2 regions of the Vibrio sp. 9-16B-A1 genome follow, and region 1 is predicted to be linked to the other one. Evidence: predicted binding sites of a transcription regulator. Region 1 holds the regulator's gene; the other holds the start of a gene.
What was found. Region 1 encodes MetJ, which represses methionine synthesis genes. Its sites were predicted from a motif close to TTAGACNTNTANANGTCTAA; they were not measured.
Positions count from the first base shown of each region.

Region 1 (11,100 bases):
GAGGCAATCGCCAGTGGCAGGGTTTTGGGCCTGGCGGCGTCGAGCCAGATAGCAAGGGATTGGTTCATAATGTGTAACAGTAAAGCTGACCGGGGTAAATTTTTGTGGCGACAGTATAACCAAAAAAAGCGCTCAGCCTGTATTGGGAGAGTAATAATTGATAATAAAAAAATGCCCGCCGGGTGGCGGGCACTGCAGTAACCGGAGTGATTACAGGATAAAGCGGCTCAGGTCTTCGTCTTCGACGAACTCACCCAGTTTGTCTGTCACGTACTGAGCGTCGATGGTGATGGTCTCATCACCCGGGTGCTCAGTCGCTTCAAACGACAGCTCTTCCATCAGACGCTCCATTACAGTGTGCAGACGACGGGCACCGATGTTCTCGGTGGTTTCGTTAACCTGCCATGCTGCGTCGGCGATCTTCTTAATACCGTCTTCGCTGAAGTCGATGCTCAGGTCTTCGGTTGCCATCAGGGCTTTGTACTGCTCGGTCAGTGACGCTTTCGGCTCGGTCAGGATGCGGCGGAAGTCATCGCTGGTCAGGGCTTCCAGTTCAACGCGGATCGGCAGACGGCCCTGCAGTTCAGGGATCAGGTCTGACGGGCTGGCCACCTGGAATGCGCCGGATGCGATAAACAGGATATGGTCGGTTTTCACCATGCCGTGCTTGGTCGAGACTGTGCTGCCTTCGATAAGCGGCAGCAGGTCACGCTGGACACCCTCACGGGATACGTCCGGGCCAGAGGTTTCGCCACGCTTGCAGATCTTGTCGATCTCATCGATAAATACGATGCCGTGGTTTTCCACGTTGTAGATCGCCTGCTCTTTCAGCTCTTCCGGGTTGACCAGTTTCGCCGCTTCTTCTTCGATCAGCGCCTTGAAGGCATCTTTGATCTTCATCTTGCGGCTCTTCTTGGTGTCGCCGGACAGATTCTGGAACATGGACTGAAGCTGGTTGGTCATCTCTTCCATGCCAGGAGGCGCCATGATCTCCACACCCATCTGAGGCGCAGCTACGTCGATGTCGATCTCTTTGTCGTCCAGTTTGCCTTCGCGCAGTTTCTTGCGGAAGATCTGGCGGGTATTTGAAGTATCTTCCTGGGCTTCGTTCTGGCCCCAGGCATCACGCGGTGGCGGCAGCAGCGCATCCAGTACGCGCTCTTCTGCTCGTTCTTCTGCGCGGAACTTCACTTTTTCCATTGCCTGCTGGTGTGTCATCTTCACTGCTACATCGGTCAGGTCGCGGATAATGGTTTCCACTTCTTTACCCACATAGCCCACTTCGGTGAATTTGGTCGCTTCGACTTTCATAAATGGCGCGTTGGCCAGTTTCGCCAGGCGGCGGGCAATTTCGGTTTTACCGACACCGGTCGGACCGATCATCAGGATGTTTTTCGGGGTCACTTCGACGCGCAGGCTCTCTTCGAGCTGCATACGACGCCAGCGGTTACGCAGCGCGATCGCAACCGCGCGCTTCGCTTTGTCCTGACCAATGATATGACGGTTGAGTTCGTGAACAATTTCACGTGGGGTCATTTCAGACATATTGAATTCCTTTGGTTACTCGGCTGCGATTTCAAGCTCTTCCACCGTGTGGTGGTGGTTGGTGAAGACACAGATGTCTCCGGCGATCTTAAGCGACTTCTCTGCAATTTCGCGTGCGTCCAGTTCGGTGTTCTCCAGCAGGGCGGTAGCCGCTGCCTGGGCGAAGTTACCGCCTGAGCCGATAGCGATCAGGTCGTTTTCCGGCTGAACCACGTCACCGTTACCGGTAATGATCAGAGAAGCGGTTTCATCGGCAACCGCCAGCAGGGCTTCGAGTTTGCGCAGCGCACGGTCAGAGCGCCAGTCTTTGGCCAGCTCAACCGCAGCTTTGGTCAGATGACCCTGGTGCATTTGCAGCTTGCTTTCAAAACGTTCGAACAGGGTAAAGGCGTCAGCGGTGCCACCGGCAAAACCAGCCAGTACTTTGTTGTTGTACAGGCGGCGCACTTTTTTGGCGTTGCCTTTCATTACTGTGTTTCCAAGAGAAACCTGGCCATCGCCCGCGATGACAACTTTATTATTCCGGCGTACTGATACGATTGTAGTCACGTTATTTACCTTTTAATTCGCCTGTCGATTAGTGGTTATATGTGGCTGCCGGGTATTTTTTCAAGGGGGAAGGGAAAAATTGACCCGGGGAGGCGGGGATAAAAAAGCCCCCGGCCGGATAGACCGCCGGGGGCTCTGAATTCTACTGATCTTTCCAGATCGCGCACGGTTCGATTTTGGCGCGCTGCAGTTTGTGCTTGTCGCGCTCAGCTTCACGCTTGCGCTCGTATGGCCCCAGCACCACCCGGTACCAGCTGCTGTCTTCCTTTTTGCGGATATGACTGCTGATCCCCTGGAAAGCGATCATGGCTTTGCGCTCTTCTGCCTGTGAACGCTTTTTGTATGCGCCGCACTGCATGATGTATGGCACATCCGAGATTGCCATCTCTTTGGCTTCGACGTGAACTTCCCGCTGGGGCAGGGTTTCAACGTACTCCCACTTCTCCTCAGGAGGGGGCGGGATCGGTTTTGATGGCTTCGGCTTTGGTTTGGGTTTGCTCTGAACCTGCGGCTGAGGCGGCTCAGGGTCCTGGCTTAAGGTATACAGGCCATAACCAAAGGCCCCGGTCAGCAGCAGTGCAAGCAAACCCGCTTTCCACGGCTTTTTCTTCGGCGTTGATCGCCGGGCCGGTTTTTTCTGTCCCCGGCCTCTTCTCACGTAATCTTTATTCGCCACGTTACTATGCTTGAGTTAAATGAAAAACGCCTGACATGGTAATCCAGGATCAGGCGTCACTTCCAGTGATGTGAGTCAAATGGGGAAGCCAATTGGCATTTTTTCCCCGTTTGAGGATTAGCTTCGGGGGGGCATGGCGCTGTTGCGTATCACCAGGGTGGTTTCAAGCAGGCGCGAGCCGGCGTGCACGTCACGCCCTTTGAGGATCTCCAGCAGCATCATCATCGCCTGGCGGCCGATTTCATATCTCGGCTGGGAGATGGTGGTCAGCGGCGGATCGCAGTACTGGGCAAACTGAATATCGTCAAAGCCGACGAATGAGATGTCCTGCGGGACTTTATAGCCCATTTGCTTGGCTTTCTGAATTGCACCGATAGCCATGATGTCGTTGTGGCAGAACACTGCGGTTGGCGGCTCTGGCAGTGACATCAGGGCGGTGATCGCCTCTTCCCCGGTTTCAAAGGTAAAGTCACCTTCAAACAGGTAGTCCGGATTCATGGCGATACCAGCGCGGCGCAGTGCCTGCTGATAGCCCTGATTGCGGAAGTGGCACAACTGGGTCTCTTTCGGGCCGCTTATCTGGGCCACGCGGCGGTGTCCCATCTGAGTCAGGTAGTTGACTGCTTCAAATGAGGAAGTGAGGTTGTCGATATGGACGGTCGGCAGCTCCAGCTCCGGGGCAAATTCGCACGCCATCACCAGTGGAGGCAGGTTTTTCTGCTCGGGCTTGCTCACGTCGAATGGCAACTGGGTGCCAAGCAGCAGCATACCGTCGGCCTGCTTGGTGAATACCAGGTTGACCAGCGAGCTCTCGCGTTTGGGTTGCTGGGCGCTGTTGCCAAGCAGAACCAGATAACCGTGTTCAGCAGCGGCGTCTTCGATACCGCGGATGATCTCACTGAAATAGGCATCACAGATGTCAGGCACTATGGTGACGATGGTTTTGGATTCATTGCGGCGAAGATTACGTGCCAGAGAGTTTGGTGAGTAGCCGGCTTCGAGTACCGCATCTTCAACTCTCTTCCTGGTTGAAGATGAGACTTTCTCCGGGTTCATCAGAGCCCGTGAGACGGTCGCCGTGGATACGCCAGCAAGCTGAGCAACATCCTTCATTGTCGCCATAGATTTTCCTCGTGGTCATTCATGGCTTAGCCGATTTGCCTTACTGACTAAGCAGGATAATGAAAAAGTAACTGGCCAAAGTTGGCACAAAAAATTTATAAATAATTGTTATTTCACAGGTCGTATAATCCGCCCTTGCGTTTATTTTATGTTCAAAGCGCTGAACGATTTACGGGCGGTTTAACAAAACTTACATCTGTAATGTGAACATTGTCACATCAAAACCAATCGGTTGGCAAATGCCGTTGCTCAGCTCATGTCCTGCGGTTCGATATCTATCGACCAGCGTACTTTTTTGGCGTTGGGCAGCAGGTCAATCACCGGTCTGGCGCTGTAGAGCAGTTTCTGCATTTGGGCACGCCCTGGTACCTGAAGCAGCAGCTGCCAGCGGTATTTGCCGGCGCGGCGTGCCAGTGGTGCCGGCATGGGGCCGAGAACCAGGCAGTTCTGGTCAAACAGGGGGTGGGCCTCCAGGGTCTGACGGACCTGGGTGAGGAACTGTTCGGTCACTTCGCTGTTATTGGACTCGGCGCGCAGCAGGGTCAGGTGAGCAAATGGCGGCAGCTGGGCCACACGGCGCTCAGAAAGCGCCACATCGGCAAAGTGGTCATAGTCTTTATACAGCAGCGCCTGCAGCAGGCTGTGCTCCGGGTGGTGGGTTTGCAGGATCACTTCGCCAGGCTTGCTGGCGCGTCCGGCGCGTCCTGCCACCTGGGTAAACAGCTGGGCAAGCCGTTCAGAGGAGCGGAAGTCACTGCTGTAGAGTGATGAGTCCACGTCGATCAGCGCCACCAGGGTGACGTCCGGAAAGTGGTGGCCTTTGGCCAGCATCTGGGTGCCGATCAGGATCTGATACTCACCGTCCCGGATTGATTTCAGCGCGCTCTCCAGACTGCCTTTGCGCCGGGTGCTGTCGCGGTCGATGCGCAGGGTTTTGTATTCAGGGAACAGCTCGCTGAGGTGGTTTTCAAGCTGCTCCGTACCCACGCCAACTGAGACCAGTTGGGTTGAACCACACTGCTGACACTGGTGCACCACAGGGTACTGGGATCCACAGTGATGGCAGCGCATTTCGCGGCTGTTCTGGTGAAAGGTGTAGTAGGCATCGCAGCGCTTACACTCAGCCAGCCAGCCACACTCGTGACACATCAGCGCCGGTGAATAACCACGGCGGTTGAGAAACAGCATCACCTGGTTACCTGCGTTGAGGTGTTTGCGCATCTCGGCGATAAGCGGGGCTGAGAGGCCGCTTTCCAGGTAGAGTCCCTTGATGTCCAGCACCTTGTTGGTCGCCGGCTTGGCATTGCCTGCCCGCTGACTGAGGTGCAGGTGATGATACTTACCACTGCGCGCATTGTGCAGGGTCTCCAGTGCCGGGGTGGCGGAGCCCAGAACTACCGGGATACCTTCTTTATGGGCACGCATGATTGCTACATCCCGGGCGTGATAACGCAGGCTGTCCTGTTGTTTGTAGGAGCTGTCGTGCTCTTCGTCGACGATGATGATGCCGAGCTTATCAAACGGGGTCATCAGGGCGCTGCGGGTACCGATCACGATACCAGCGCGGCGGTCGCGGGCGGCGAGCCAGGCGTTGAGGCGCTCGGTGTCATTGAGTCCGGAGTGCACCACCTCCACCGGTACGGCAAAGCGTCTGCGGAAGCGGTTGATGGTTTGCGGTGTCAGGCCGATCTCCGGCACCAGTACCAGCGCCTGCTCACCCCGCTCAAGCACCGGTTTGATCATGTTGAGGTACACTTCGGTCTTGCCCGAGCCGGTCACGCCCTGAAGCAGATAACAGGAAAAATGGCGCTGACTGTTGACCGCCGCGATGGCGACCGACTGCTCCTGGTTGAGCCGGGGCTTGTCAGCATCGGTTTCCACCGACTCCGGCCATGGGGCCGCTTTGGGCAGGGTCTGTTTTTGTTCCGCCCAGCCTTTTTCCTGCAGTGCTTTGAGTACCTGAGTGGTGATCTCTTCTTCTGCAAATTTCTCTGCCGCGACCGGCCCGTGTTGCAGCAGGTGCATGGCGCGGGCCTGTTTGACCGCCCGGCCAAATCCCTGCATCAGCTGATCGCGTCCGGCCGGGGTGATGTGCCAGCTGACCTGAGGCGTCAGCGCGGCAGGCTTGCCTTTGCGCAGCAGCGCCGGCATGGCATTGGCCAGGGTGTCACCGAGCGGGTGCTGATAAAACTGAGCGCACCAGTTTAAGAGCTCATACAGCGGGGTGGGCCAGAGCGGTGCGTTGTCGAGTACTTCTTTAACCGGTTTGAGCTGGTTAAAAGGGTAGTCGGAGTGGTCAGTCAGACCGGTGATGATGCCGACCAGGGCCTGGCGGCCAAATGAGACCGATACCCGTCCGCCCACCACGGGGCTCTGGCCCGGGGCTATCCGGTAGTCAAAACGCTTGTCGAGCGGGACGGGCAGGGCAACCTGGACGATGGTCGGGGACATAAACAACACTAAATAAAAGCAGAAAAAGTGGCGTCATTGTAGCAACGAATGCCGGGGAGCAAAAACAGCGGCTGACCAGCTCAGCGCAACTGATAAAAAAATGGACAAAAAAGTATCAAATTGGTTGATCCGCTGCACACTATTCATTACTATACTGCGCCTTGAACGACGCAACCTGCGTCACTGATTTGTAAATTACGTGTGGTGTCCGGCTCAGATTCGGATAGCGACACGGCCCAATTGAGGTTATCCCTATGAAAACTGGTATCCACCCAGAATACAAAGCTGTTAAAGCAACTTGTTCTTGTGGCAACTCTTTCGAGTTCAACTCAACTCTGACTAAAGAGTCTATCCACTTGGACGTATGTGACAAGTGTCACCCATTCTACACTGGTAAGCAGCGTATCGTTGACACCGGTGGCCGTGTTGACCGCTTCAACAAGCGTTTCGGTGCACTGTCTAGCAAGAAGTAATTCTGCTGAACGAATTCAAAAAGGACGCCCAGGCGTCCTTTTTTCGTATCTGATATTCCCTCTCTCCTTTCTGTCTGCGCATTGTTTGAACTGCGCCTGAATCCTTCCGGCTCCTCTTTCGTTTGAATCACAATTCAGGGCTATGGTTGTTGACTTTTTATCTGGGCACCCGGTCTGACATCCGGTATTATACAGCGCTCGTGTAACCTTTTCGTAACCTCACACAGCAGGATCCTGTCATCATGTCCGAAGACAACAGCCAAAATGATTTCCGCCAACAGGCACTGGACTACCACGCATTTCCGACCGCAGGCAAAATTGGTGTCGAGCTGACCAAGCCAGCCAATACCGCCGAAGACCTGGCACTGGCCTACAGCCCGGGTGTGGCTGAGCCGGTACGCGAGATCGCGCAGAATGCTGATAACGTTTATAAGTACACCGCGAAAGGAAACATGGTGGCGGTGATCTCTAACGGTACCGCGATTCTGGGTCTGGGTAATCTGGGCCCGCTGGCATCCAAACCGGTTATGGAAGGCAAAGCGCTGCTGTTCAAGCGCTTTGCAGGACTGGATTCGATTGATATCGAAGTGAAACACCGCACTATCGAAGAGTTTGTCGATACCGTAGCGAACATCGCCGATACTTTTGGTGGTATTAACCTGGAAGACATCAAAGCACCTGACTGCTTTGAGATTGAGCGCCAGCTTATTGAACGCTGTGACGTACCGGTTTTCCACGATGATCAGCACGGCACCGCGATTGTAACCGCAGCAGGTATGCTGAACGCGATTGAACTGCAGGGTAAAGAGCTGTCTGAATCGACCATCGTGTGTCTGGGCGCAGGCGCAGCCGCCGTGGCCTGTATGGAGCTGCTGATCAAATGTGGTGCGCAGCGTGAGAAGATCTACATGCTGGACCGCAAAGGCGTGATCCACACCCGCCGCGATGATCTGAATGAGTACAAGAAGCTGTTCGCCAATAATACTGACAAGCGTACCCTGGAAGATGTGATCGAAGGTGCCGACCTGTTCCTCGGTGTATCCGGCCCGAATTTGCTTCCTCCGGAAGCGCTGAAGCTGATGGCTGACAAGCCGGTGGTCTTCGCCTGTTCAAACCCGGATCCTGAGATCAAGCCTGAGCTGGCACACGAAGTCCGTGATGACCTGATCATGGGTACCGGCCGTTCGGACTACCCGAACCAGGTAAACAACGTTATTTGTTTCCCGTTTATTTTCCGTGGCGCACTGGATGTACGTGCCAGTGAGATCAACGATGAAATGAAACTGGCCGCGGTCGATGCGATCCGCCAGCTGGCCAAAGAGCCGGTACCGGCAGAAGTACTGACTGCCGCCGGTGTTGATGCGCTGGAATTTGGTTCGGGCTACATCATCCCGAAACCGATGGACCCGCGCCTGCTGCCACGCGTCGCCAAAGCGGTCGCCCAGGCGGCTGTTGATTCAGGCGTTGCCCGAATCGAAATGCCGGAAAATTATATGGCGTAATAAAAAAAGGTGCCCGGGTGGCACCTTTTTTTATGGTTGCGTGGTACGTGGTACGTGGTACGTGGTACGTGGTACGGAAAGCGGAACCTGTACCATTATCAGGCACACATAATGTTCAGCGCATTCCCCGCGTCCCCCGAAGCGAAGCGCCCGCGAACCGCGCACCAAGAGTTACTTACTCCTCATCAAACGCTTCGAACGCAATGCCCATTTCCGTCATCAGTGCTTTTACTTCTGCCGGGATGTCGTCAGGGCGGTCTTTACGCAGATCTTCATCGGTCGGCAGGGGCTGGCCGGTGTATGCGTGCAGGAACGCTTCACACAGCAGCTCGCTGTTGGTGGCGTGGCGCAGGTTATTGACCTGGCGGCGGGTGCGCTCGTCGGTCAGTATCTTCAACACTTTCAGTGGGATAGATACCGTAATTTTCTTAACTTGCTCGCTCTTCTTACCATGCTCGGCGTAAGGGCTAATGTATTCGCCGTTCCAGTCTGCCATTGCGCACCTTTAATTATGCTTGTCGTAGATATGAGACCGGGTCGGCCATAAGGCGGCTCAATCTCTGAATAGGGGGTGATTTTAGCGACTTTTACCGCCACAAGCAAAGACATATAGACGTCCAGAAGTGTTGACGTCCAGTTTTGTGACCGGTACAGTGTTGGATAACGCGACTGACCGCGAGAAAGTATTACGCCGTATGTTGTCCGGCAGCCATTACTGGTATAACAGATAACAATGAACATGGAAAGGAAGACCAGTCTTATGAGTGAGCGTAAGCCAGCAACCATTGCTGTCCGCACCGGCATAGAGGAAGACAGCCAGTATCATGCCGTTGTTCCCCCGATTTATCTGTCCACCAATTACGGTTTTCCCGCCTTTGGTGACGTCCCCAAGTATGACTACACCCGTTCAGGTAACCCTAACCGCTCTCAGCTGGAGCGGGCGCTGGCCGGGCTCGAATCCGGCGAAGGAGCGGTGATCACCAATACCGGTACCGCTGCGATCAACCTGTGGGTGACCAGTCAGCTTGGTCCGGATGACCTGATTGTTGCTCCTCACGACTGCTATGGCGGCACATACCGTTTACTCAATACCCGCGCCCTGAAAGGGGACTTCAAAGTTGCTTTTGTGGACCAGTCTGATCAGCAGGCACTGGCCGGCGCACTGGCGAAAAAGCCAAAACTGGTGCTGCTTGAAACCCCGTCCAACCCGCTGGTGCGGGTCGTGGACATTGCTCATGTGTGTGAGCTGGCCCATGACGCAGGCGCGCTGGTGGCGGTCGATAATACTTTTCTGACACCCGTGTATCAAAAGCCGCTGGAGCTGGGTGCGGATTTCGTCATTCATTCCACCACCAAGTACATCAACGGTCACTCGGATGTGATCGGCGGGGTGGTGATCTGCCGCTCGGCGCAGCAGGCTGAAGAGCTGGCCTGGTGGGGCAACTGCCTCGGCGCGACCGGTACTCCGTTTGACAGCTATATGACCCTGCGCGGCCTGCGCACCCTTGGAGCGCGGATGCGCCAGCACGAAGAGAACGCCAATCTGATCCTGGCGTACCTGCAGGGCGAAGCGCTGGTGGGAACCCTGTATCACCCGAGTCTGCCGGACCATCCTGGCCATGAGATCGCAAAGCGTCAGCAGAGCGGTTTTGGCTCGATGCTGAGCTTTGAGTTTGCCGGTGACCAGCCGCAGCTGGAGTGTTTTGTCGGTGCGCTGAAACTCTTCTCGCTGGCAGAGTCGCTCGGCGGAGTGGAGAGTCTTATCTGTCACCCAAGCTCGATGACGCACAGGGCGATGAGCGATGAAGCTCAGCTGGAAGCAGGTGTGACCACCAGACTGCTGCGCCTGTCGGTCGGCCTGGAAGACAGTGATGATCTGATCGCAGACCTGAAGCAGGCATTTGAACAGGCCAGGGAGGCAAACTGATGAGTGAACTGAGACAGCTGCACAAATTTGGCGGCAGCAGCCTGGCGGATGCTGAGTGTTATCAGCGGGTGGTTGGGATCCTGCGTGAATACTCACGTCCGGACGACCTGGTGGTGGTATCGGCTGCCGGCAGTACCACCAACAAGCTGCTGGCCTGGCTGGCTGCGCTGGATAAAGACGGCCGGGTAGCGCATGAACACCTGCAGGCGCTGCGTCAGTTCCAGACCGGGCTGGTGGAGTCACTGCTCAATGAGGCGTATGCGGAACCTTTGCTGGTCCAGCTGGCTCAGGAGTTCAGCGCACTGGGTGAGCTGACCGCTCCGCTGACGGAAGCGCAGAAAGCGGCCGCTCTGGGTCACGGTGAAGTCTGGTCGGCCCGTTTGCTGGCTGCATTGTTGTGTCAGTCGGACCTGGAGTCTGCCTGGCTCGATTCGCGCGATTTTCTGCGCGCAGAAGCCGGTGCCCAGCCAGAAGTGGACCGGGCGCGCTCCTGGCCGCTGATCAAAGCCTCACTTGCCCAGCATTCACACCGCCGGCTGGTGATCACCGGCTTTATGGCCCGTAATGAAAGCGGGGAGACGGTGCTGCTGGGCCGGAACGGCTCTGACTATTCGGCCACTGTTATCGGCGCGCTGGCAGAAGCGGGCCGGGTTACCATCTGGAGTGATGTGGCCGGGGTATTCAGTGCGGACCCGCGTAAAGTGGAAGATGCCTGCCTGTTACCGCTGCTGCGCCTGGATGAAGCCAGTGAACTGGCGCGCCTCGCTGCACCGGTACTGCACAGCCGTACCCTGCAGCCGGTCGCCCAGAGCGCGATGGATCTGCATTTGCGCTGCAGCTATCAGCCAGAGTCCG
Region 1 covers NZ_JBSDZD010000017.1:38,171-49,270, forward strand. The annotation lists gene ACVB80_RS21295 (1,4-dihydroxy-2-naphthoate polyprenyltransferase) at 1-68, opposite strand, end outside; gene hslU (HslU--HslV peptidase ATPase subunit) at 211-1,545, opposite strand; gene hslV (ATP-dependent protease subunit HslV) at 1,561-2,094, opposite strand; gene ACVB80_RS21310 (SPOR domain-containing protein) at 2,237-2,770, opposite strand; gene cytR (DNA-binding transcriptional regulator CytR) at 2,888-3,892, opposite strand; gene priA (primosomal protein N') at 4,142-6,343, opposite strand; gene rpmE (50S ribosomal protein L31) at 6,598-6,816, shown strand; gene ACVB80_RS21330 (malic enzyme-like NAD(P)-binding protein) at 7,059-8,318, shown strand; gene metJ (met regulon transcriptional regulator MetJ) at 8,494-8,814, opposite strand; gene ACVB80_RS21340 (O-succinylhomoserine (thiol)-lyase) at 9,079-10,245, shown strand; gene ACVB80_RS21345 (bifunctional aspartate kinase/homoserine dehydrogenase II) at 10,245-11,100, shown strand, end outside.

Region 2 (11,100 bases), on a different contig from region 1:
CGGTCTTTCTTCCCCTGTTATTCGACAGCATAAAAAAGAAGACGGCCTATACGCTGCTTGCCACTCTTTGTCTTCTTCTTGCCGTCACTTCCCGGCTAAATCAGCAGTGGATACTGGAGAGAGAAAGGCAGGACTTTGAGTCTGTCACTCACAACATACCGGCCAATACGCATGTGTTTTATATCTCTGACCCGGATGACTTTGGTTACTACAAATTCGGGCTGATGCTGGTCCCTTATTACCTTCATTACGGCCACTGGCTGAGAGCGGAAAAAGAAGTCCTTATCGATTTCAGTTTTGCTTATTACTTCAACCAGCCTGTACGCCATCTCAAAAAGCGAAATATAAACAGCCGCACCAACAAACAGTATCTGGCCATGGACTGGAGTCTCATCAGCTACCACGACTTTATTCTGGTCAGGGACTGCTCTTTAGCGGATCCGGAAGTTATCGCTGCAGCAACCGGCTACCTGTTCACCGGACAACAAAACTGCTGGGCGCTGTTCAGGCACAACTCTGTGGATGAAAGGGAGCTGTAAATCAGGTTCTGAAAGTTCAGGGAGAAAGAAGAAAAGAATTTATAACGGAAAGGGGAAACCTTCCGGCAGGGAAATTAAGCTTTAAAACAACACCAGGGAGCAAATGCTCCCCGGTGTTACAGCATAATCAATGCAGCTTTATGCCAGCAGTTCTTTCGCTGTGTTTACCACGTTTTCAGTGGTGAAGCCGAACATTTTGAACAGCTCACCCGCCGGTGCAGACTCACCGAAGGTGGTCATACCGATGATGCGGCCGCCAAAGCCCACGTACTTGTACCAGTAGTCAGCGATGCCCGCTTCAACTGCGATACGTGCAGTTACGTCTGATGGCAGTACCGCTTCACGGTATGCTGCATCCTGCTTGTCGAATGCATCGGTAGATGGCATAGAAACTACACGTACTTTCTTACCTTCTGCTGTCAGCTGGGCTGCTGCTTCAACCGCCAGTTCAACTTCAGAACCGGTCGCGATGATGATCAGCTCTGGTTTGCCTTCGCTGTCTTTCAGGATGTATGCACCCTTAGCGATGTCAGCAACCTGCTGTGCATCACGCTCCTGCTGCGCCAGGTTCTGACGTGAGAAGATCAGTGAAGTCGGGCCGTCTTTACGCTCGATAGCCAGCTTCCACGCAACCGCAGATTCAACCTGGTCACACGGACGCCAGGTGCTCATGTTTGGTGTTACACGCAGGGAAGCGATCTGCTCAACCGGCTGGTGAGTCGGACCATCTTCACCCAGACCGATAGAATCGTGAGTGTAAACCTGGATGTTCTGCACTTTCATCAGCGCAGCCATACGCATTGCGTTACGCGCGTATTCCATGAACATCAGGAAGGTTGCACCGTAAGGTACGAAACCACCGTGCAGTGCGATACCGTTGATGATCGCAGTCATACCGAACTCACGTACACCGTAGTGAACGTAGTTACCAGACGCATCTTCAGCAGTCAGAGACTTAGAGCCAGACCACATGGTCAGGTTAGAAGGTGCCAGGTCAGCAGAGCCGCCCATGAACTCTGGCAGCATCTTACCGAATGCTTCCAGTGCGTTCTGAGACGCTTTACGTGATGCGATGTTCGCAGGATTTGCCTGCAGATCAGCGATGATCCTGCCAGCTTCTTCTTCCCACTGTGCAGGCAGGTCGCCGTTCATACGACGCTTAAATTCTGCCGCCAGCTCAGGGTAAGCCGCTTCGTACGCTGCCAGCTTCTCGTTCCACGCGCTTTCGCCCGCTGCACCCGCTTCTTTCGCATCCCACTCAGAGTAAACGTCAGCAGGGATTTCAAAAGGAGCGTGCTCCCAGCCCAGGAACTCACGCGCTGCTTTGATTTCATCAGCGCCCAGAGGAGCACCGTGACAGTCGTGTGAACCCGCTTTGTTTGGTGAACCGAAACCGATGATGGTTTTGGTACAAATCAGGGTAGGACGAGGGTCAGCTTTAGCCGCTTCGATAGCCGCATTGATCGCTTCCGCGTCGTGGCCGTCAACAGCAGGGATTACGTGCCAGCCGTAAGATTCGAAACGCTTAGGCGTATCGTCAGAGAACCAGCCTTCAACTTCACCGTCGATAGAGATGCCGTTGTCATCCCAGAACGCGATCAGTTTGCCAAGACCCAGGGTACCTGCCAGAGAACACGCCTCGTGAGAGATACCTTCCATCAGACAACCGTCACCCATGAACACGTAGGTGAAGTGGTCAACGATGTCGTGGCCTTCTTTGTTGAACTGAGCAGCCAGAGATTTTTCAGCCAGTGCCATACCAACCGCGTTGGTGATGCCCTGACCCAGAGGACCTGTGGTGGTTTCAACGCCAGGCGCGTAACCGTATTCAGGATGGCCAGGCGTTTTCGAATGCAGCTGACGGAAGTTCTTCAGATCGTCGATAGACAGATCGTAGCCAGTCAGGTGAAGCAGAGAGTAAATCAGCATAGAGCCGTGGCCGTTAGAAAGTACGAAACGGTCGCGGTCTGCCCACTCTGGGTTCTGTGGGTTGTGCTTCAGGTGGCTGCGCCAAAGAACTTCAGCGATGTCAGCCATGCCCATTGGGGCACCTGGGTGACCAGAGTTTGCTTGTTGAACACCATCCATGCTTAGAGCGCGGATCGCGTTTGCCAGATATTTACGAGAAGACATGTCTGCTCCTGAGTGCATAAGCGATTAGTAAGATTTCAATTGGGGCCGGATTCCGGCGGCGCGTATTGTCTCAAAGCCCCCCGCCCTCTGCAAACGTTTTACTGGCCATTTTGCCGGACTTTAAAGCGTTTTTTTCATAAATCCCCTACTCTGTTTGGCTTTTTACGCAATCGTTTGGTTTTGTGACTTAATAAATTTGCGCTTGTAATTCACGCAGTGTGAACTAGAATAGACGTCTAGATGTAGAAACACCTACAAAACACATTCCATAAGCCGGTGAGCATTTATGAGTCTCGGTGGCTTTAATCACATAAACTATTCGGAGCTCTTATGGCTAAGCACCTGTTTACTTCTGAATCGGTATCAGAAGGTCATCCAGATAAAATCGCAGATCAGATCTCAGACGCAGTACTGGACGCAATTCTGGAGCAGGACCCTAAAGCACGCGTTGCATGTGAAACTTACGTGAAAACCGGCATGGTCATGGTTGGTGGTGAGATCACCACTTCTGCATGGGTTGATATTGAAGAGCTGACCCGTGAAACCGTTCGCGAAATCGGCTACGTACACTCAGACATGGGCTTTGATGCCAACTCATGTGCTGTTCTGAACACCATCGGTAAGCAGTCTCCGGACATCAACCAGGGCGTTGATAAAGCGGACCCTAAAGAGCAGGGCGCAGGTGACCAGGGCATCATGTTCGGTTACGCAACCAACGAAACCGACGTGCTGATGCCGGCACCGATCACTTACTCTCACCTGCTGATGGAGCGTCAGGCAAAAGTACGCAAGAACGGCACCCTGCCGTGGCTGCGCCCGGATGCGAAATCTCAGGTAACTTTCCAGTACGACCAGGGCAAGATCGTTGGTATCGACGCGGTTGTTCTGTCTACCCAGCACTGTGACAGCATCTCTACTCCGGATCTGCGTGAAGCGGTAATGGAAGAGATCATCAAGCCGGTTCTGCCTTCAGAGTGGCTGAGCAAAGAGACCAAGTACTTCATCAACCCAACCGGCCGTTTTGTAATCGGTGGTCCTATGGGTGACTGTGGCCTGACCGGCCGTAAGATCATCGTAGACACCTACGGCGGTGCAGCGCGTCACGGTGGTGGTGCGTTCTCTGGTAAAGATCCATCAAAAGTTGACCGCTCTGCAGCTTATGCAGCGCGTTACGTGGCTAAAAACATCGTGGCTGCCGGTATGGCTGACCGCTGTGAGATCCAGCTGTCTTACGCTATCGGTGTTGCTGATCCTACTTCTATCATGGTGGAAACTTTCGGTACTGAGAAAGTGTCTCACGACATCATCATCGAAGCGGTACGTCAGTTCTTCGACCTGCGCCCATACGGCCTGCAGGAAATGCTGAACCTGCTGCAGCCTATCTACAAGAAGACCGCTGCATACGGTCACTTCGGCCGCGAAGAGTTCCCTTGGGAAGCGACCGACAAAGCAGAAGCACTGCGCGACTTCGCTAACCTGAAGTAAGCTCCAGGCTGAAAATCTGGCATACTGAGCCCTGACCTGCCGGTCAGGGCTTTTTTTTATCTGAGGAATACCGTGCCGTCACCCGAAATCACCCCGCAGCTTATCAGCGACTGTCAGCGCATTATCGAAGAGTGCGTGGACAAAGCCTCCCGCTACTTCAATACCCGCTTTCCCCTGCCGGAGCTGAGCTTTAAGCTGCGCGGCCGCGCGGCCGGTAAGGCATATCTCCAGGCCTGGCAAATCAAGCTGAATCCGGTACTGCTGAGCGAAAACCGCCAGACATTTCTCAGTGAAGTGATCCCCCATGAAGTCGCTCATCTTATTGTTTACCAGCTGTTTGGGCGGGTACGCCCGCATGGCAAAGAGTGGCAGAGCGTGATGCTGCAGGTTCTTGGGGTAACACCAAACACTACCCACAGCCTGGATGTCAGCTCAGTACAGGGCAAACAGTTTGCTTATCGCTGTGGCTGCCAGAAGCACCTGCTCAGTGTCCGCCGCCACAATAAAATTGTCCGCGGTCAGGCCCGTTACCATTGCCGTGACTGCCAGCAGCAGCTCTGCGCCGAGCCAGCCTGAGTTATCCGTCCTCCACTGAACTTGGCAGCCCCTGGCCCCGGCGTTACACTGAGCTTTTGACAATAACCTCATCAGTCTCATGCGAATCTCAGTCTGCGCCGCTTTGCTGGCGGCGTTTATCAGCCAGAGCGCACTTGCCGCTCACCCCACCTCATTCAGTCAGGCCAAAAAAATAGCCCGACAGATCTACGATGATCACCCGGTCAGCTTCTACTGCGGCTGTGATATCCAGTGGCAGGGAAAGAAAGGCATTCCCGATCTTAACGGGTGCGGCTATCAGGTACGCAAACAGCAAAAACGTGCGTCACGGATCGAGTGGGAACACGTGGTGCCCGCCTGGCAGTTTGGCCACCAGCTTCAGTGCTGGCAGGAAGGCGGACGAAAAAACTGCAGCAGAAATGACAAAGCCTTCCGCCGTATGGAAGCCGACCTGCACAACCTGACTCCGGCGATCGGCGAAGTCAACGGTGACCGCTCTAACTACAACTTCAGCCAGTGGAATGGCCTGGACGGCGTCAGCTACGGCCAGTGTGAGATGCAGGTAAACTTTAAACAACGCAAAGTCATGCCGCCAGACCGCGCCCGTGGCTCTATCGCCCGCACTTACCTGTATATGAGCAAAGAGTACGGCTTTAAGCTCTCCAAATCCCAGCAACAGATGATGCTGGCGTGGAATAAGCAGTATCCTGCGGATAAATGGGAGTGTGAGCGGGAGAAAAGAATTTATAAGCTGCAGGGCAACCGAAATCCTTTTGTGTCACAGCAGTGCGCGAATTAGAATTTCACTATCCGGGCCTTGTTTTTTTAATCAAAGGCATCAATCTAACCATTATCAGTATTTAGCGGACAAACCTATGAGAGTGCCACGTATTTACCACCCCGAGCCAATCAGCCAGCTGGGGCAACTGAACCTGAGCGATGATGCCGCCGGACATATCGGCCGGGTACTGCGCATGCAGCCGGGTCAGGAAGTAGTGCTGTTTGACGGTAGTGACCACGAGTACCCGGCGCAGATCAGCGAAGTCAGCAAAAAGCACGTCAGCGTTGAAGTGACCGAAAAACGTCACCGCAGCATTGAGTCCCCGCTGGATCTTCATCTGGGTCAGGTGATCTCCCGCGGCGACAAAATGGAATTTACCATTCAAAAGTCCGTAGAACTGGGCGTCAACACTATCACTCCCCTGCTGTCTGAACGCTGTGGCGTTAAGCTCGATACTAAGCGCTTCGAAAAGAAACTGGCTCAATGGCAGAAAATCGCCATCGCTGCCTGTGAGCAGTGTGGCCGTAACGTGGTCCCGGAGATCCGCCCGATCATGCAACTGGAAGAGTGGTGTGCCGAGCAGAGCGATGCGCTTAAGCTCAACCTGCATCCCCGCGCCAAATATTCGATCAACACCCTGCCGGGCCCGATCGAAAAAGTGCGTCTGCTTATTGGCCCGGAAGGCGGGCTGTCCGCTGAAGAAATAGCCATGACCGAGCAGTATCAGTTCGAAGAAACCCTGCTTGGCCCGCGTGTACTGCGCACGGAGACCGCAGCCCTGACTGCGATCACCGCACTTCAGGTCCGTTTTGGTGACCTGGGATAACCGGAGAAAGTAATGATTAAAATCGGCATAGTGATGGACCCGATTTCGTCCATCAACATAAAAAAAGATTCAAGCTTTGCCATGATGCTCGAAGCCCAGCGCCGCGGCTGGGAACTGCACTACATCGAAATGCAGGACCTGCACCTGGATCAGGGTATTGCCTTTGCTGATACCAAAGTGGTCACCGTACAGGAAGACCCGAACGGCTGGTATCAGTTCCACTCTGAGCAGACCATTCGCCTGTCTGAGCTCGATGCAGTACTGATGCGTAAAGATCCACCATTCGATACAGAATACATCTACGCGACTTACATTCTTGAGCGCGCTGAAGATGAAGGCTGCCTGATCGTCAACAAGCCTCAGAGCCTGCGTGACTGCAACGAAAAACTGTTTACCGCCTGGTTCCCGGACCTGACCCCGACGACCATCGTGACCCGCAAAGCAGAGAACATCAAAGCGTTTCGCGAGAAGCATGGCGATGTGATCCTCAAACCTCTTGACGGTATGGGTGGCGCATCGATCTTCCGCGTTAAGGCCGGCGATCCTAACGTGTCCGTTATCATCGAAACCCTGACCAACCACGGCCAGACTTATGCCATGGCACAGACTTTTGTACCGGACATCAGCAATGGTGACAAACGTATCCTGGTGGTCGATGGTGAGCCTATGCCTTACTGCCTGGCCCGTATCCCGGCCAAAGGCGAGACCCGCGGCAACCTGGCCGCCGGTGGCAGCGGTGAAGTGCGCCCGCTGAGTGAGACCGACCGTAAGATCGCAGAAGCGGTCGCGCCGGTACTGAAAGAAAAAGGACTGATTTTTGTCGGACTGGACGTGATTGGTGATAAGCTGACAGAAATCAATGTCACCAGCCCGACCTGCATCCGTGAAATTGAAGCGGCGCATGACATCTCCATCACAGGCAAACTGATGGATGCCATCGCAGCCAGGACTGGCAAAGCGTAATACCGAACCGAGCGGAGTAAGTATGAATCTGACCAATCACTTTCTGATCGCCATGCCAGGTATGAGAGATCCTTTCTTTCATCAGTCGGTGATCTACCTGTGCGAGCACAATGACGAAGGTGCCATGGGACTGATCATCAATGCTCCGATCGATATTTCGGTGGAGAACATGCTTAAGCAGGTGGACATAGAGTCCGTCCAGCCAAGAGTGAACCATACCAGCCTCGCCCAGCCGGTACTGAGCGGCGGCCCGGTCGCAGAAGACCGTGGTTTTGTGCTGCACAAGCCCAAAGACCGCTACCAGTCCAGCATTCAGATGACCCCGGAGCTGGCCATGACCACCTCCCGGGATATTCTGACCGTACTTGGCACCGAAGCCGAGCCACAGCAGTTTCTGGTAGCGCTGGGTTACTCCGGCTGGGAAGCCGGGCAACTGGAAAGCGAGCTGGCCGAAAACTCCTGGCTGACCATAGAAGCGGATCCGGAGATCATCTTCAACACCCCTGCCGGTGAACGCTGGCGCAGCGCCATCGCCAAACTGGGGATCGATGCGGATCAGCTCTCGGCAGATGCGGGGCATGGGTAGTTAACGGTGCTGGGTGCCAGGTACTAGGTACTAGGTACTAGGTATCATATTACAGGACCCAGGACCCAGGACCCAGGACCCAGGACCATTCCTCCACCCCACAACTCAAAATCAACCACTTTTCTCAGGTTAAATCGACTATGTCCTCAAGAACCATCATGGCCTTTGACTTTGGCACCAAGAGTATTGGCAGTGCCATCGGTCAGGAAATTACCGGCACAGCGAGACCGCTGAAAGCATTTAAAGCGCAGGACGGAACGCCGAACTGGGATCTGATTGAAGCGCAGATCAAAGAGTGGCAGCCGGATCTGCTGGTGGTAGGCCTGCCGACCGACCTGCACGGCAAAGCGCTGGAAACCATCACCCCAAGAGCGAAAAAGTTCGCCAACCGCCTCCACGGCCGCTTCGGCCTGCCGGTAGAACTGCACGACGAACGCCTCTCCACCGCCGAAGCACGCTCAGAGCTGTTTGAAATGGGTGGCTACAAAGCCCTGACCAAAGGCAATGTGGATTGTCAGTCTGCGGTAGTGATACTGGAGAGCTGGTTTGAGGCGCAGTGGGGGTAAAGGCGCTGGGTGCTGGGTGCTGGGTGCTGGGTGCTGGGTGCTGGGTGCTGGGTGCTGGGTGCTGGGTGCTGGGTGCTGCAAGATGTTTTCACCTCTCTTCGCTCCCATCAAGAACAAATCTCAGGTTTACCGCTAAACCTGCCGCACGCTCCCCCAGAGCCCAGGACCCAGCGCCCAGGGCCATGGATTAAAAACGCCACAGGCGTTTTTAATCCATATCAATCTGAACCCCATCCAGCTTACCCCGGCCATAACTGCCGCCCTGCTGGGATTTCAGCATCAGGCGCAGGTCGTTGGCTGAGTCAGCCGAATGCAGGGCGTCCTGCTCGGTGATCTTGTCATCACAAACCAGCTGGTACAGGCTCTGATCGAACGTGATCATGCCGGCCTGAGTGGATTTGGCCATGGTGGTTTTCAGCTCATGCAGATCGCCGCGGCGGATCAGATCCGCCACCCGTGGGGTGTTCAGCAGGATCTCAAAGGCGGCATGACGGCCATCACCGTTTTTATCCCGGATCAGCTGCTGGGCAACCACACCACGCAGGTTCATCGAGAGATCAAACAGAAACTGCTCTTTCTGCTCTTTGGGTACCAGGTGCAGGATCCGCTCTATCGCCTGGTTGGCGTTATTGGCGTGCAGGGTTGCCATACACAGGTGACCGGTTTCAGCAAAAGTCATGGCGTACTGCATGGTTTCACGGGACCGGATCTCACCGATCAGGATCATATCCGGCGCCTGACGCAGTGAGTTCTTGAGCGCCACTTCATAGCTTTCGGTATCCAGCCCCACTTCACGCTGGGTGACGATGCATTTGTTATGCTCGTGGACAAACTCTATCGGGTCTTCTACCGTCAGAATATGACCACTGCGCTGCTGATTGCGGTAACCGGTCATCGCCGCCAGGGTAGTGGATTTACCCGAGCCGGTGGCACCGACCACCAGCACCAGGCCGCGCTTGGCAATCGACAGATCCTGCAGCACATCCGGCAGATTCAAATCAGCAAAGGTGGGGATCTCAGTTTCAATCCGGCGGATCACCGCCCCAGGCAGTTCACGCTGAAAGAAAGCGCTGACCCGGAAACGGCCGCTGTCTCGCACGATGGCAAAGTTGGCTTCTTTATCACGGCGAAACTCACCACGACGCACTTCATCCATGGCACTGTCGAGCAGTGTGTGCACCTGGTGCTCTGTAAGCTCTTCACCGACCGGAACCAGTTCGCCGTGTACCCTGAGCAGGCAGGGCGCGCCCACGGTGATATAAATATCCGATGCTTTTCGCTCCACCATCTGGCGAAGGATCTCATTCAGCTCCATAACCGCTCCTTAGTAACCCGGCTGCTCAATTTCCAGTTTGCTGGCCACTTCCTGCGGATCCACCAGCCCCTGAGAGATCAGCTGGCGTACGTTCTGCTCTGTGGTCTGCATTCCCATCGCAGCACCGGTCTGAATAACCGAGAACATCTGCGCCACCTTGTCTTCACGGATCAGGTTACGGATCGCCGGGGTGGCTATCATGATCTCGTGGCAGGCTACCCGGCCACCGCCGATACGCTTAAGCAATTTCTGCGAAATCACCGCACGCAGCGACTCAGACAGCATGGAACGCACCATGGATTTCTCATTACCCGGGAACACGTCGATGATACGGTCAATGGTCTTGGCCGCGCTGCTGGTATGCAGGGTGCCAAACACCAGGTGACCGGTTTCTGCCGCGGTCAGGGCCAAACGAATGGTCTCCTGGTCACGCAGCTCTCCCACCAGGATCACGTCCGGGTCTTCACGCAGGGCTGAGCGCAGCGCAGCGTTAAAGCTGTGGGTATCGCGGTGTACTTCACGCTGGTTGATCAGCGACTTATTGGTCTGATGAACAAACTCGATCGGGTCTTCAATGGTAAGGATGTGCTTGTTGTGATTGCGGTTTACGTGATCCACCATCGCTGCCAGGGTGGTCGATTTACCCGAACCGGTCGGGCCGGTCACCAGCACCAGGCCTTTTTCGTAATTGGAGATCTGGGTGAAGATATCCGGCGCAGAGATCTGATCAAGAGTCGGCACCTCGGTCGGAATGGTCCGGAACACCGCAGAGCATCCGCGGGACTGGTTGAAGGCATTAACACGAAAACGGCCCACGCCTGGCAGCTCAAAAGAGAAGTCCACTTCCAGCTTTTCTTCAAACTCTGCCCGCTGGGCGTCATTCATAATATCGAACACCAGCTGGTGGACTTCACCGTGCTGCAGTGGCGGTACGCCGAGCTTGCGCACATCACCGTCCACCCGGACCATCGGAGGCACTCCTGCAGAAAGATGTAGATCTGACGCATTATGCTTTACACTAAACTCCAGTAACTCTGCGATATCCATTAAAAATCCTTAATAACGTCAACTATGTGTAGTATTCAACAAAACATTGAACAAATCACCGCACAAATCCGCGCTGCTGAAGAAAAGTTTGGCCGGGATTGTGGCTCCGTGCAACTTTTGGCGGTGAGTAAAACCAAACCAGCTGAAGCCGTTGCCGATGCGATTGCCGCCGGTCAGCGCGCCTTCGGAGAAAACTATGTTCAGGAAGGGGTGGAGAAAATCGCTCACTTCCGCGCTCACTATAACCATGACGATCTGCAATGGCACTTTATTGGTCCCATCCAGTCGAATAAAACCCGACCAA
Region 2 covers NZ_JBSDZD010000009.1:203,775-214,874, forward strand. The annotation lists gene ACVB80_RS15755 (hypothetical protein) at 1-539, shown strand, start outside; gene tkt (transketolase) at 678-2,672, opposite strand; gene metK (methionine adenosyltransferase) at 3,003-4,157, shown strand; gene ACVB80_RS15770 (SprT family zinc-dependent metalloprotease) at 4,245-4,733, shown strand; gene ACVB80_RS15775 (endonuclease) at 4,813-5,511, shown strand; gene rsmE (16S rRNA (uracil(1498)-N(3))-methyltransferase) at 5,588-6,319, shown strand; gene gshB (glutathione synthase) at 6,332-7,282, shown strand; gene ACVB80_RS15790 (YqgE/AlgH family protein) at 7,305-7,868, shown strand; gene ruvX (Holliday junction resolvase RuvX) at 8,009-8,434, shown strand; gene ACVB80_RS15800 (PilT/PilU family type 4a pilus ATPase) at 8,643-9,749, opposite strand; gene ACVB80_RS15805 (type IV pilus twitching motility protein PilT) at 9,759-10,796, opposite strand; gene ACVB80_RS15810 (YggS family pyridoxal phosphate-dependent enzyme) at 10,821-11,100, shown strand, end outside.
Region 2: a site for MetJ is predicted at 2,901-2,920, ahead of metK (methionine adenosyltransferase). Genes of this name have one in related genera too.